3 regions of the Marinomonas sp. CT5 genome follow, and region 3 is predicted to be linked to each of the others. Evidence: predicted binding sites of a transcription regulator. Region 3 holds the regulator's gene; each other region holds the start of a gene.

Evidence for each region. The regulator LexA, encoded in region 3, represses DNA repair genes until DNA is damaged. The targets are predictions, from matches to a motif close to TACTGTNTANNTANACAGTA.
Region 1: the regulator LexA is predicted to act here: its motif matches at 1,330-1,349, upstream of C0J08_RS01580 (PA0069 family radical SAM protein).
Region 2: the regulator LexA is predicted to act here: its motif matches at 2,277-2,296, upstream of dinB (DNA polymerase IV).

Annotation. Positions count from the first base shown of each region.
Region 1 is NZ_CP025572.1:333,896-337,616, reverse strand. Features, by position in the region: gene leuA (2-isopropylmalate synthase) at 1-413, shown strand, start outside; gene C0J08_RS01585 (AraC family transcriptional regulator) at 437-1,198, opposite strand; gene C0J08_RS01580 (PA0069 family radical SAM protein) at 1,364-2,482, shown strand; gene C0J08_RS01575 (MFS transporter) at 2,548-3,721, opposite strand, start outside.
Region 2 is NZ_CP025572.1:3,712,081-3,715,801, reverse strand. Features, by position in the region: gene C0J08_RS17800 (cell division protein ZapB) at 1-32, opposite strand, end outside; gene C0J08_RS17795 (flagellar assembly protein T N-terminal domain-containing protein) at 93-1,286, opposite strand; gene C0J08_RS17790 (LPP20 family lipoprotein) at 1,290-1,916, opposite strand; gene dinB (DNA polymerase IV) at 2,309-3,373, shown strand; gene C0J08_RS17780 (hypothetical protein) at 3,440-3,721, shown strand, end outside.
Region 3 is NZ_CP025572.1:2,245,902-2,249,622, reverse strand. Features, by position in the region: gene dinG (ATP-dependent DNA helicase DinG) at 1-1,129, opposite strand, end outside; gene lexA (transcriptional repressor LexA) at 1,199-1,822, shown strand; gene C0J08_RS10485 (hypothetical protein) at 1,919-2,179, opposite strand; gene C0J08_RS10480 (DUF6586 family protein) at 2,182-2,649, opposite strand; gene topA (type I DNA topoisomerase) at 2,646-3,721, opposite strand, start outside.

The DNA.
Region 1 (3,721 bases), 1.9 Mb from region 3:
AGATGCCTCTAGCCGATGTTTGGCGTTTATTTAGAGACTCCTACAAATTGAATTCAGATGATAAAGGCCAAATGACATTACTGGATTATCGCAGCCATAGCTCAAACGGATTACAAGAGATTCGCGCTACATTACGCTATCAGGAAAAAACATGGCAACTGACTGGCGAAGGTAAAGGATTGTTATCAGCCATGCTTGACGCGTTAAGAAAACGTTTTAACTGGCAGATAAACATCAGTGACTTTCATGAACACACCTTAGGACAACAGACAAAAAGCAAAGCGGTCAGCTATGTTCAAATTGAATCTCATCAAACTATCTCAAGCTTTGGGGTAGCCATTGATGAAGACTCGACTAAAGCATCGCTACAAGCCTTAATCAACGCTTGCCATTCTTTATACAAAGAAGCATAGCTAGGCGGTAATTTTCATTACGCCTATTGTGATTGCAGTAAATAGTCAGTCGGTGATACGCCGACTCGACTTTTAAACATCGCACTAAAAGCACTAGGACTATCGTAACCAATCAGAATCGCAGTATCTAAGACACTTTTGCCGCTAGCAAGATACTCCAAAGCCAATAATAAACGCTTCCGCCGCAACCATTCAGCAAATGTTAACGACATTTCTTGCTGGAACTTTCGAGTAACAGAGCGCTCACTGATCCCTAAAATATGAGCACCATCGGCATTTGTCCAATCATGAGCAATACGTCGACTTATGTGCTCACACAAAGAAACCAAAGCATCGGAACTCGGCAATGGGACATAAAAAGACACGTTCGATAAACTCCTTAATTCGTCCAAAATCAGCTCAACAATTCGCTCATCACGACCCCCTGACACAATTTCATCAGGAAGTTCTAACGCTTCAATAATCAGTGCTTTTAACAGCATAGAGACATCAATGACAGAGCAATCATGAGGCAGATCAGCCCGCGCGAGAGGATCAATAAACAAGGTTCTGACTTTGACCAAACCAGTCATAGAAAGACTGTGCTCCACTCCGGCTGGAATCCACATCCCTCGGTTTGGAGGAATCACCCAACTACCCAAACGAGTCTCCACACGTATCACACCAGTTAGCGTGTGAATCATCTGAGCGCAGTTATGAGCATGATAAGGTTCGAATTTACCGTGTTCATAGTCTTGCGCGTAAGCCACGACACGATTTGGTAAATGATGGTTTTGAAACAACAAGTAACTCTCCTAGACACCCATCGATCATTCAATCGAGTGTACCTGTGAATAAACAGATCTCAACACATGCTGTTAGACTATTTAAAAAACCACAATAACAAGCTTGCTTTATTGCATTCCAGCACCCAAAATACTGTTTATATATACAGTATTTTGGGTGTTTTTATGTCGGCTTCTTTTACCAATAACAGCGATCAAAACGGTGAGCCATCTCCTTTCAATCATCCCATCAAGGGACGTGGTACCACCAATAAGATGGCGGGGCGCTTTGCTATTACGTTGGTTGAAGTAGATGAAAACGACGAAGCCATTGCCTTGCTGGAAACGTCGTCCCCTAAGACAGAGGTTCGCTACGAACGCGCCAAAAGCATCATCAGCCGCAATTCCTCCCCTGACATTCCTTTTCGCCTGTCTGTGAATCCCTATAAAGGCTGTGAGCATGGCTGTGTCTATTGTTTTGCTCGACCCACTCATGCCTATTTGGATTTATCACCAGGGTTGGATTTTGAAACCAAGCTGGTTGCTAAAACGAACGCTCCGTTTTTATTGGAAGAAGAGTTGGCGCATCCTAAATACCGCTGTGAACCCATTGCATTAGGCATCAATACCGATGCTTATCAACCCATTGAAAAACAACTCAAGATCACTCGGCAATTATTAACAATCGCTTTGGCACACAACCAGCCTATTTCGCTGATTACCAAAAGCACGCTGATACTCAGAGACATTGATCTGCTCACTCAAATGGCAGAAAAAAAGCTGATTCATGTAGCGATCAGTGTGACCACACTCAATAACGATTTAAAGCGTATTTTGGAGCCCAGAACCGCATCGGGAAAAACACGTTTACAGGTGATTAAAACCTTACGAGAAGCAGGCATTCCGGTGTCGGTTTTGGCCGCACCAGTGATTCCTTTTATTAATGACAATGAGCTTGAAGAGATCGTTGCTGCCAGTGCGGAAGTTGGCGCACAATCCGTCAATTACATCATGTTGCGTTTGCCTCACGAGGTGGCACCGTTGTTTGCCGATTGGTTACAACAGCATTACCCAGATCGAGCAGAGCATGTTTTGCAGCGTATTATGGATATGCGCGGTGGCAAACTCTACGACAGTCGATTTGGCAAGCGTATGACGGGGGAAGGCATCTTCGCGGACTTAATCAATCAACGCTTTAACGTCGCACGACGCAAACATGGGCTAGATAATCATCGCTTGAGCTATTTGGATTGTCGCCACTTTTCGGTTCCACCAAAAGAAGGTGATCAGATGGCATTGTTTTAGTTGCTTAGATAACGTAACTCCCTCTGCTATTTATGTTATCAAAGGGAGTATCACCTAAGCCTATTTTAATTTGAGGGCTCAAATAGAAAGTACACTAAAGCACTGAAAACACAAATTACTCCTGTGATCGAGACCGAAAACCAACCATAGCTAGCAAACAACCATCCACCAAGGGCTGAACCGATGGCCCCAAAGCAAAAGAAAGTCGTCATATATAATCCATTTAGGCGACCTCGAACCTCAGGAGCCAATGCAAAAATCACTCGCTGTCCAAGTACTAAATTAGCAGATACTGCGAAGTCCAGTACAATTCCTGCGACAACAAATATGGCTAATGAAAGACTCGAACCAAGTGGGGCAATAAAAGTAATCGCAAAAGCTATTATTGCCAAAATCATTGCAGCCCCAGTCGCGAGTTTAATCCATCCTCGATCTGCAATTCGGCCTGCAATAGGAGCTGCAACAGCCCCTGCAACACCAGCCAAGGCGAATAGAGCTATCCCTTTTTGGCTCAAGCCAAACTCTGGTCCAGCTAATAACAATGGTGTTGTTGTCCAAAACAAACTAAATACCCCAAACATACAACCATGATAAAGCGCTCTACGACGTAGCATTGGTGTATTTTTCACAAGCTCCACCATAGACTTCAACATCTGGGAGTATTTTAACTGAGCTTTAACAGGCCTTGCCGGTAAAACAAAACTCAGCACAATTGCCAACACAAACATTAAAATGCATGACATAAAAAATACAGCTCGCCAACTCTCGAAATACGTTATAAGGCTAGATACAGGTCTAGCCAACATAATTCCCAACATCAGCCCGCTCATAACATTACCAACAACACGCCCACGTATCGCTTCAGGGGATAAATGTGCAGCATAAGGAACTAAAATTTGTACTGTCACTGACCCTAAACCTACTAAAAAAGACGCGACCAAGAACGGACCAACAGAACCAGATAAGCCAGATACCAGCAAGCCGACAGCTCCAATACCTAAAATAGATATTGCCAAACGTTTATTTTCAAATAGATCTCCTAAAGGAACGACTAGAAGCAAACCAAGTCCGTAGCCAAGCTGGGTAAGAGTTACAATCAAACCAGCTGCATGCTCAGAAAGCTCCAATTGAGAGCTAATTGGGCCTATTAGCGGCTGCGCATAATAAATATTGGCTGCAATCAAGCCACACGCACATGCTAATAACAGAGTAAGCCAGCTTGTAATTGTAGGTGCCTGC
Region 2 (3,721 bases), 1.5 Mb from region 3:
TGTTCTAGGTGGTGAAGTAGCTCGTTATTCATTGTCTTTGTATCCTAAAAAGTAAAAACGCCGTTAATATGTAGGGCGTCATTTTGTAAAAATTACCAAGCAATTACAACATCTTGTTGTTGCACGTTGAGTATGTGTGAATCAACAACAAGCTCTCCAACAGAAAAGTTCGGTTGAACCTGCTTGATTGTAACACTGATGTTGGCATTGTTCAGCTGAGTCTGAGCTGATTGCAACTGGTTAAACACCTCGTAGCGTCGATAAACATTGAATTTATCTCCTTGCTTAATGCCAGCCAACGAGCCAGCAGAAATATGAATCCTATTGCCTTCAGTTCGAAAAATATTGGCAATAAATGGTTGGCAGCGTAACTGTTCACTAGTGTCTAAGGCGCTTTCTTTTAATGCCTGTTGAACCACTTTACCATAATGAACTGTCCAGAACTTAGCGCTTCCGAAACCAATTCTGGCATGATCAGAAACATCCCAGTTACCGACTTCACTATAGCGGTGTTCAAATAACAGTGCACCACTAAAACCGTCGTATATGTATATATCGACCACAAAGTTTCTTTCTTTATCAATTCCTTCATCTAATAAATCTTTGGCATCTTTGTCGTCTGGGTGTCTTAGATACAATTCGCCGATGTCTCTAATGACGCCACTCATAATATATTGAACGCCAAGCTGTTCACTGATTCGGGTTACGTTGGTTAATGAACCGTCATAGTTTGTGGACGAGGGAGCATTTATTAGGTCTGGATAAATGGCGATATTGGTTGCTGTCAGAGCTCTTAAGTAGCCTTTTTTATTGATTTGATCTGCAAGGTCTTTAGGGAGTTCTCTGGAGATGTTGCTGAGCTCGCCAAGTCGAGCTTGTTGTGGGACTTGTAATTCAAATCCTGTTATTCCAATGGTTTTTTTATAATAGCTTGTTGGGCCTGTGCTGCATTGGGAGTCTGGTGTTACTTCTACTCGGGCAATAACCGTTAGAAAGTCGCCATTCTGTTCTTCAGAAAGAATTCGAGCTTGTTGAACATAACCTGAGCTGCGAATTTGTAAACTTGAGTCTAGTTCGCCATTATTGAGCTCGTCTTTAACGTTGACTCTAGACCCAGATTCAAGAACCGCTTGTTTGATTGCTTGTTGAGTGGCTCTGTAGCGAGCGTCAGCGATATCATTGTCGTAAATAATGGCCTCGCCTTTAGCGTCAACACTTCTTGAAAGAGCGTTAACGGAAAAAAGGAGGCATAAGGTGATGGCTAGCAGCCGAGTTAAAACAAACATTACTTATTCAATGCTATAGAAATTAGTCGTTGGAGTGGCGCTTTGTACATTAACCGCACGATATCCTGGTTGGATTTTACAGTTAGGATCTGTTTGTAGGCTGCCTGAAGTAACACATTGACGAAAGTTTTCTTGTAACGCCATTTCAACAACGGTTTCAAATGTGCCGTCTTCATGTTCGCGTTGTGAAACAACTTTTGCGCCAACGAGGTAAGCGTCCACATAGGTTCTTAATTCATCATTTTGTAGCACCATATTACTTAGGGAACTAGAACCATCAATTTTTAAACCGTAGACACGCTCTGATAAGTTCCTGTAGGCATCTAGCATGGAACTGCGTAATGTCATGATGCGTGCTTGAGATTTGGTAAAACGTTTGCTGGTGATCATGGCTGCGTAGCCTGTCGCCGTTACTACGATGGGCTCTTGTTTGATAACTGCGATGCTGTTGTTTGCGTTTAATGCACCGTTTTGAGTATATGTTGGTGCTTGATTTCCTACCTGATTACCATTACACGGTGCTACTGTCGTACAGGTGGTGTCAGCAGTGCTTGGTTGGTTGAGGTTTTGGCAGCCGGCAAGGGTTATTGCACCTATGGCAATTAAAAAGATTCGAAGTGATAATGTCATAGTATTGCCCTTTCTATAGAAGTCTTTGCCTTTCTATCCTGCCTTTAGAAATAGAGCGACTTTTAAAATCGTTCTATTTAGTGAGTCAGTCAATGCTATCGGCGTTCATTATGAGTGATGTATAAAAAAATCTTTATTTTTCAACATGACTAATCTCATGCACAAAATGTAAACTATTTTACGCTCTAACGTCCATGTTTGCTCACCTAAAAATGCACATTTTCTTTGTCTTAGTTAGAAAATTGACCGATTCAGACGCTATTCTAGATTTTTTTTAGATATTTTTCAGTAAAGCTTTTTTTGTCTGCAGGAAAAGCCATATTTTGATTGGGGTGGTGAAGGTAGTATTTGGATTGTGTATACTGTGTTTTTATACAGTTCATCCGAGTGTCATGTCACAAAATCGAAAGATTATTCATATCGATGCGGATTGCTTTTATGCCGCAATAGAAATGCGCGATGATCCCGATCTTAGGGATATTCCTATTGCTATTGGCGGCCCTGAAGGTGGTCGAGGTGTCTTATCTACGGCCAATTACGCAGCTCGTGTTTTTGGGGTTCGTTCTGCGATGCCAACATCTGTAGCCAAGCGTCTATGCCCAGCTTTACTGGTTATACCAGGAAACATGAATAAATATCGAGTTGCCTCTGAGCAGATGCACGCTATTTTTCGTGAATTTACTGACATTATTGAGCCTTTGTCGTTGGACGAAGCCTATTTGGATGTAACGAACACGAAAGTCTTTCAAGGAAGTGCTACCCGAATAGCGGAAGAAATTCGCTCCCGCATATTGGCTGAAGTGGGAATTACCGTGTCAGCGGGTGTGGCGACGAATAAGTTTATTGCTAAAGTGGCAAGTGATTGGGACAAGCCTGATGGGTTAACTGTGGTGACACCAGATAAGCAGTTTGAGTTTGTGTCTAATGTTCCTGTGAAGTTTATTTCTGGAATTGGCCGTGTTGCCCAAGAAAAGTTGGCGGCATTGGGGGTTTTTAAATGCGCAGATTTACAAAACTTGGATTTTTCCATATTACAAAAAAGCTTTGGTAGTATGGCTTTCCGGTTATCTCAATTCGCCCTTGGTATTGATGACAGACCAGTGAAGGTATCTAGGGAGAGAAAAAGTGTGTCTGTGGAACATACTTTCTCTAAAGATTTGCCTGATTTGAATGCTTGCCAAGCAGTCTTGCCTATTTTGCTAGCCGATTTGAAAAAGCGTATGGCGGGAAAAAACTACGAGTCACAGCTAATTAAATACTATCTTAAGGTGAAGTTTGACGACTTTACCCAAACGACGATAGAGCAATCGATAAAAGCAAAGCTATCGGATGATGTGTTTTCACAATTATTAAAGCAAGCATACTCACGGTATGCTCGTCCTGTTCGTTTGATCGGTGTCGGCTATCGTTTATCTCCTCCTGAACCTCACCAGTTAAACCTGCCTTTTGATGTGTAGTGTAAAAATTGATCAATTTTTGAGTTGCATACTATACTTAAGGTGGATAATTCGGAGGTGCTCATTATGTTGAAACAACAGAGTAAGTTTGATTTTACAAACCTAAGTATGCCCAGTTCCCTGTCGCATAGGTTGCGGTTTGATGTGGAGCAAACACTGAGCTGTTTGTATGCCGATGCTTCTTTGGTTGATCAAATGGATGAATTGTATCTACCTTTTTCAAATTGGCTAAGTCAAAAGGTTCATTTAGGTAAGGGGCCTTTAATCGTAGGTGTTGGTGGGGCGCAAGGGTGTGGAAAAACGACATTCTGCAGTGTGATAAGCCGTATATTAAATAAGGGCTTTGAT
Region 3 (3,721 bases):
TACTGTTAAATAGTTTTTGATACGTTGTTTGTAGACTGTAAGCAAGCTGACGCAATTCATCTGGAATAAGCCCGAACTCAAACCTATGCTGATTATTCTCTTGATCCAGTCCTAAACCTTGGATGTAAGGCGCCAAACCCTGCTGCGCATACTGGATAAAGTTGACAATATTCTGTATTTGCTGAGGAATCTTAAGTAATAACTGCCCAGTTACACTTACGGCATCAGTAAGTTCCTGCTTTAAATTCACCAAATTTTTTTCTAATTGACGCAACCAAGTAATACTTTGCTGTAAACGAACTTCATGACGAAAATGCCCTATTGCCTTATCTGGAAGGTGATGCCCCTCATCAAAAACATAAATTGTTTCTTTAGGCGGTGTAAGTATTGCCCCTCCACCCAAAGACAAATCAGCCAACACCAAATCATGGTTAGCAACAATCACATCCGCTACTTCGATTTCAGCACGGGCTTTAAAGAATGGGCAAGCTGAATAGTTTGCACAATTACGGTTAGTACATTGCTGATGATCTGTGGTTAAACGACGCCAATCTTGATCACGAACCACCCCGGACCAATTATCTTTATCGCCATCCCACTCCCCTTTTGACAGAGCAACATCCATTTCTTGATATAAAACGGTATTAACATCATCAGAATGCAAGTGTTGTTCAAACAGACCGGCAAACATATCGTCCATAGCTTGCTCTTCAGAACTCAAAAAACTCTCAAGATTGTTCAAACACAAATAACGCCCTCGCCCCTTCGCGAGCGTATATTTAAAGCTCAACTCAGTATGCTCGAGCAGATCCGGCAATTCTTTGTGTAAAATTTGCTCTTGTAGCGCCACCGTAGCGGTTGAAATGATTAATTTGAGGCCACGTGCTTTAGCGATAGGAATTGCTGCAAGACAATAAGACAAGGTTTTTCCTGTCCCCGTACCGGCTTCAATAACAGCAACATGTTTTTCTTCAAGTCGCTCACCTTCCGAGCCTTGTTTAATATTACCTAAAGTACGAGCAATCGCACCAATCATTTGGCGCTGTCCAGCCCTTGGTTTATGGGACTTCGCATCCAAAGAGGCTCGATATGCAAGTTGAATTTGTGTTTTTAGTTCGTCTGAAAGCATTTATATCATTGAGTATAGTTAGGAATGCTGTATATAATAACAGTAACTGTATAAACAACCAGATACCCTATGATTAAATTAACCAAAAGACAATCTGACGTTCTAGAAACCATTCGCGATTTTATTAGTGAAACTGGTTTTCCACCCACTCGAGCAGAAATTGCACGCAGGCTTGGATTTAAATCTCCCAATGCAGCAGAAGAGCACCTTAAAGCCCTTTGTAAAAAAGGCGCTATAGAGATGCTATCTGGCGCCTCTCGTGGCATTCGCCTTATTGATATGGCCTCTAATGATGAATCAAAAGACGACCTAGGTTTACCCGTTATTGGCAAAGTTGCAGCAGGGTACCCTATTTTAGCCCAAGAAAACATTCATTCTCATGTCGGCATACCTGCCAGTATGTTTTCCCCCCATGCTGACTACTTCTTGTCTGTCTCGGGAACCAGCATGAAAGATATTGGCATAATGGAAGGCGATTTACTCGCCGTTCATAAAACCACCACGGTACGGAATGGCCAAATTGTGGTTGCACGAATAGGCGATGAAGTCACAGTGAAACGATTCGAGCAAAAAGGCAGCATCGTCCGTCTAATCCCTGAAAATGAAGAATTTGATGACATTATTGTCAATTTAGAAAGTGAAGACTTTGCCATCGAAGGTTTATCAGTAGGGGTAATTAGACAAGGTATTTGATTAGATTAACCCTTATCAAATATTGTAAAAATTAAAGGCGAAGCATGAGCTTCGCCTTTAATTTAACTTCCTTATACACCTTTCGATCTCACACCCTTAATGTAAAATTTTAGGACGGTAGTCATCAAGATACTCTGATTCGTCTTCAAGAAAGGCTTCATCTGAATATACATAATCAATACCCGCATGAAACATACATTTCGCCATTTCAAAATAACGATCTTTTAAATAAGACCGAGTGTCATCGGAAATTTTAAGCGTTGCCAATGGCACTGTTTCCTCACCATCTTCACTGGCCGGACGCAGCACGATATCGCCGTTATCAAGCTCAACAATTTCTAGGTAGGATTCTTTCATATTCAATACTCTGATGACTCTTCTCTAAAACGTAATACTAATTCGACTAGCTTGGTCAAATAGAAACTCACTGACGCCCCAGCGTCATCTCCACGACCGATTAAATCATCGGCTTGAACCATAGACATTGAAGCGCGACACTCATACTGAACCAAATAAGCCTGGTTCAATAGAAAGCACCAAGAATCCTGCCGAGAAAGCAAATCATCTAACTCACCTAACACTGGCACAGCCATTTGCTTTTTTTCAGATTCAGCCAATAACTTAGCCACTTCCAGAGAGCCAGATAAAGAATAGGCAGCGGAGACTTCTTTCAATAGCCCATTCAACGCACTTCTTAATTGGAAAATAGCCGAACTTTCAAGGCCAACCTTCAGCCATGCTTCATTACAATCCTGACTTTGCTGTATAAAGCGTCTTGCCGTATCCAACTTTTGATTGGTTAGGCTAGCTAAACTGGCACTGGTCATTTCTTTTTACCTTCCTCAATCACCCATTTAGAACCAACATAAAAGGCTTTCCAGCCAGTTGGCTTACCTTCTTCGTTTTCCGTCATAACATATTGCTCTTTTGTTTTACGGCTATAACGAATAATCGTTGGGCGACCTTCGGAATCCTTTACTGGAGCATTCGCAAAGAAGTGATACTTAGAATCTATCTGATCCATATAAGGCAATAATTCTTTGACAAGAGGCGCTCTAGTTTCTCGTTTGCGTGGAAACTGACTCGCCGCTAGGAACAGCCCTGTTGCGCCATCACGAAGAACATAATGATCTTCTACTTTTTGACAAGCTAGATCGGGCATAGGCACAGGGTCCATCTTTGGTGGAGCCGCCTCTCCATTCTTCAGCAACTTACGAGTATTTTTACATTCCTCATTCGTGCAACCAAAGTACTTACCAAAACGCCCTGTTTTTAATTGCATTTCTGAACCACACTTATCACATTCAAGCGTTGGCCCATCGTAACCTTTTATTTTAAAAGTCCCATGTTCGACTTCAAAGCCAGAACAAGATGGATTGTTACCACATACGTGAAGCTTGCGATGCTCATCCATTAAATAACTATCCATGGCTGAACCACAAATTTTACAGCGATGTTTATTAATCAGCGCTTTAGATTCACCTTCTTCATCGTCTACAGCGACAGCTTCATCGCCTCGAACAAGGTTAATCGTTGCTTTACAGCGCTCTTTTGGCGGTAACGCATAGCCCGAACAGGATAAAAAGACCCCCGTACTGGCTGTACGAATCTGCATAGGTCGAGAACAAGTTGGGCATTCAACATCCGTAGGTGTCGGCTCATTCGGCATCATACCGCCATCTGGCGCTTCAGCCTTAGCAAGTACCGAACTAAAATCTTTATAAAAAGCATTCAGCGTTTTAATCCAATCTTTGTGACCTTCAGCAATATCATCCAACTGCTCTTCCATTTGCGCAGTAAAACTAAAGTTCATTAACGAATTAAAACTATCAACCAAACGTTCAGTAACGATATCACCCATTTTTTCAGCATAAAACCGGCGATTTTCAACACGCACAT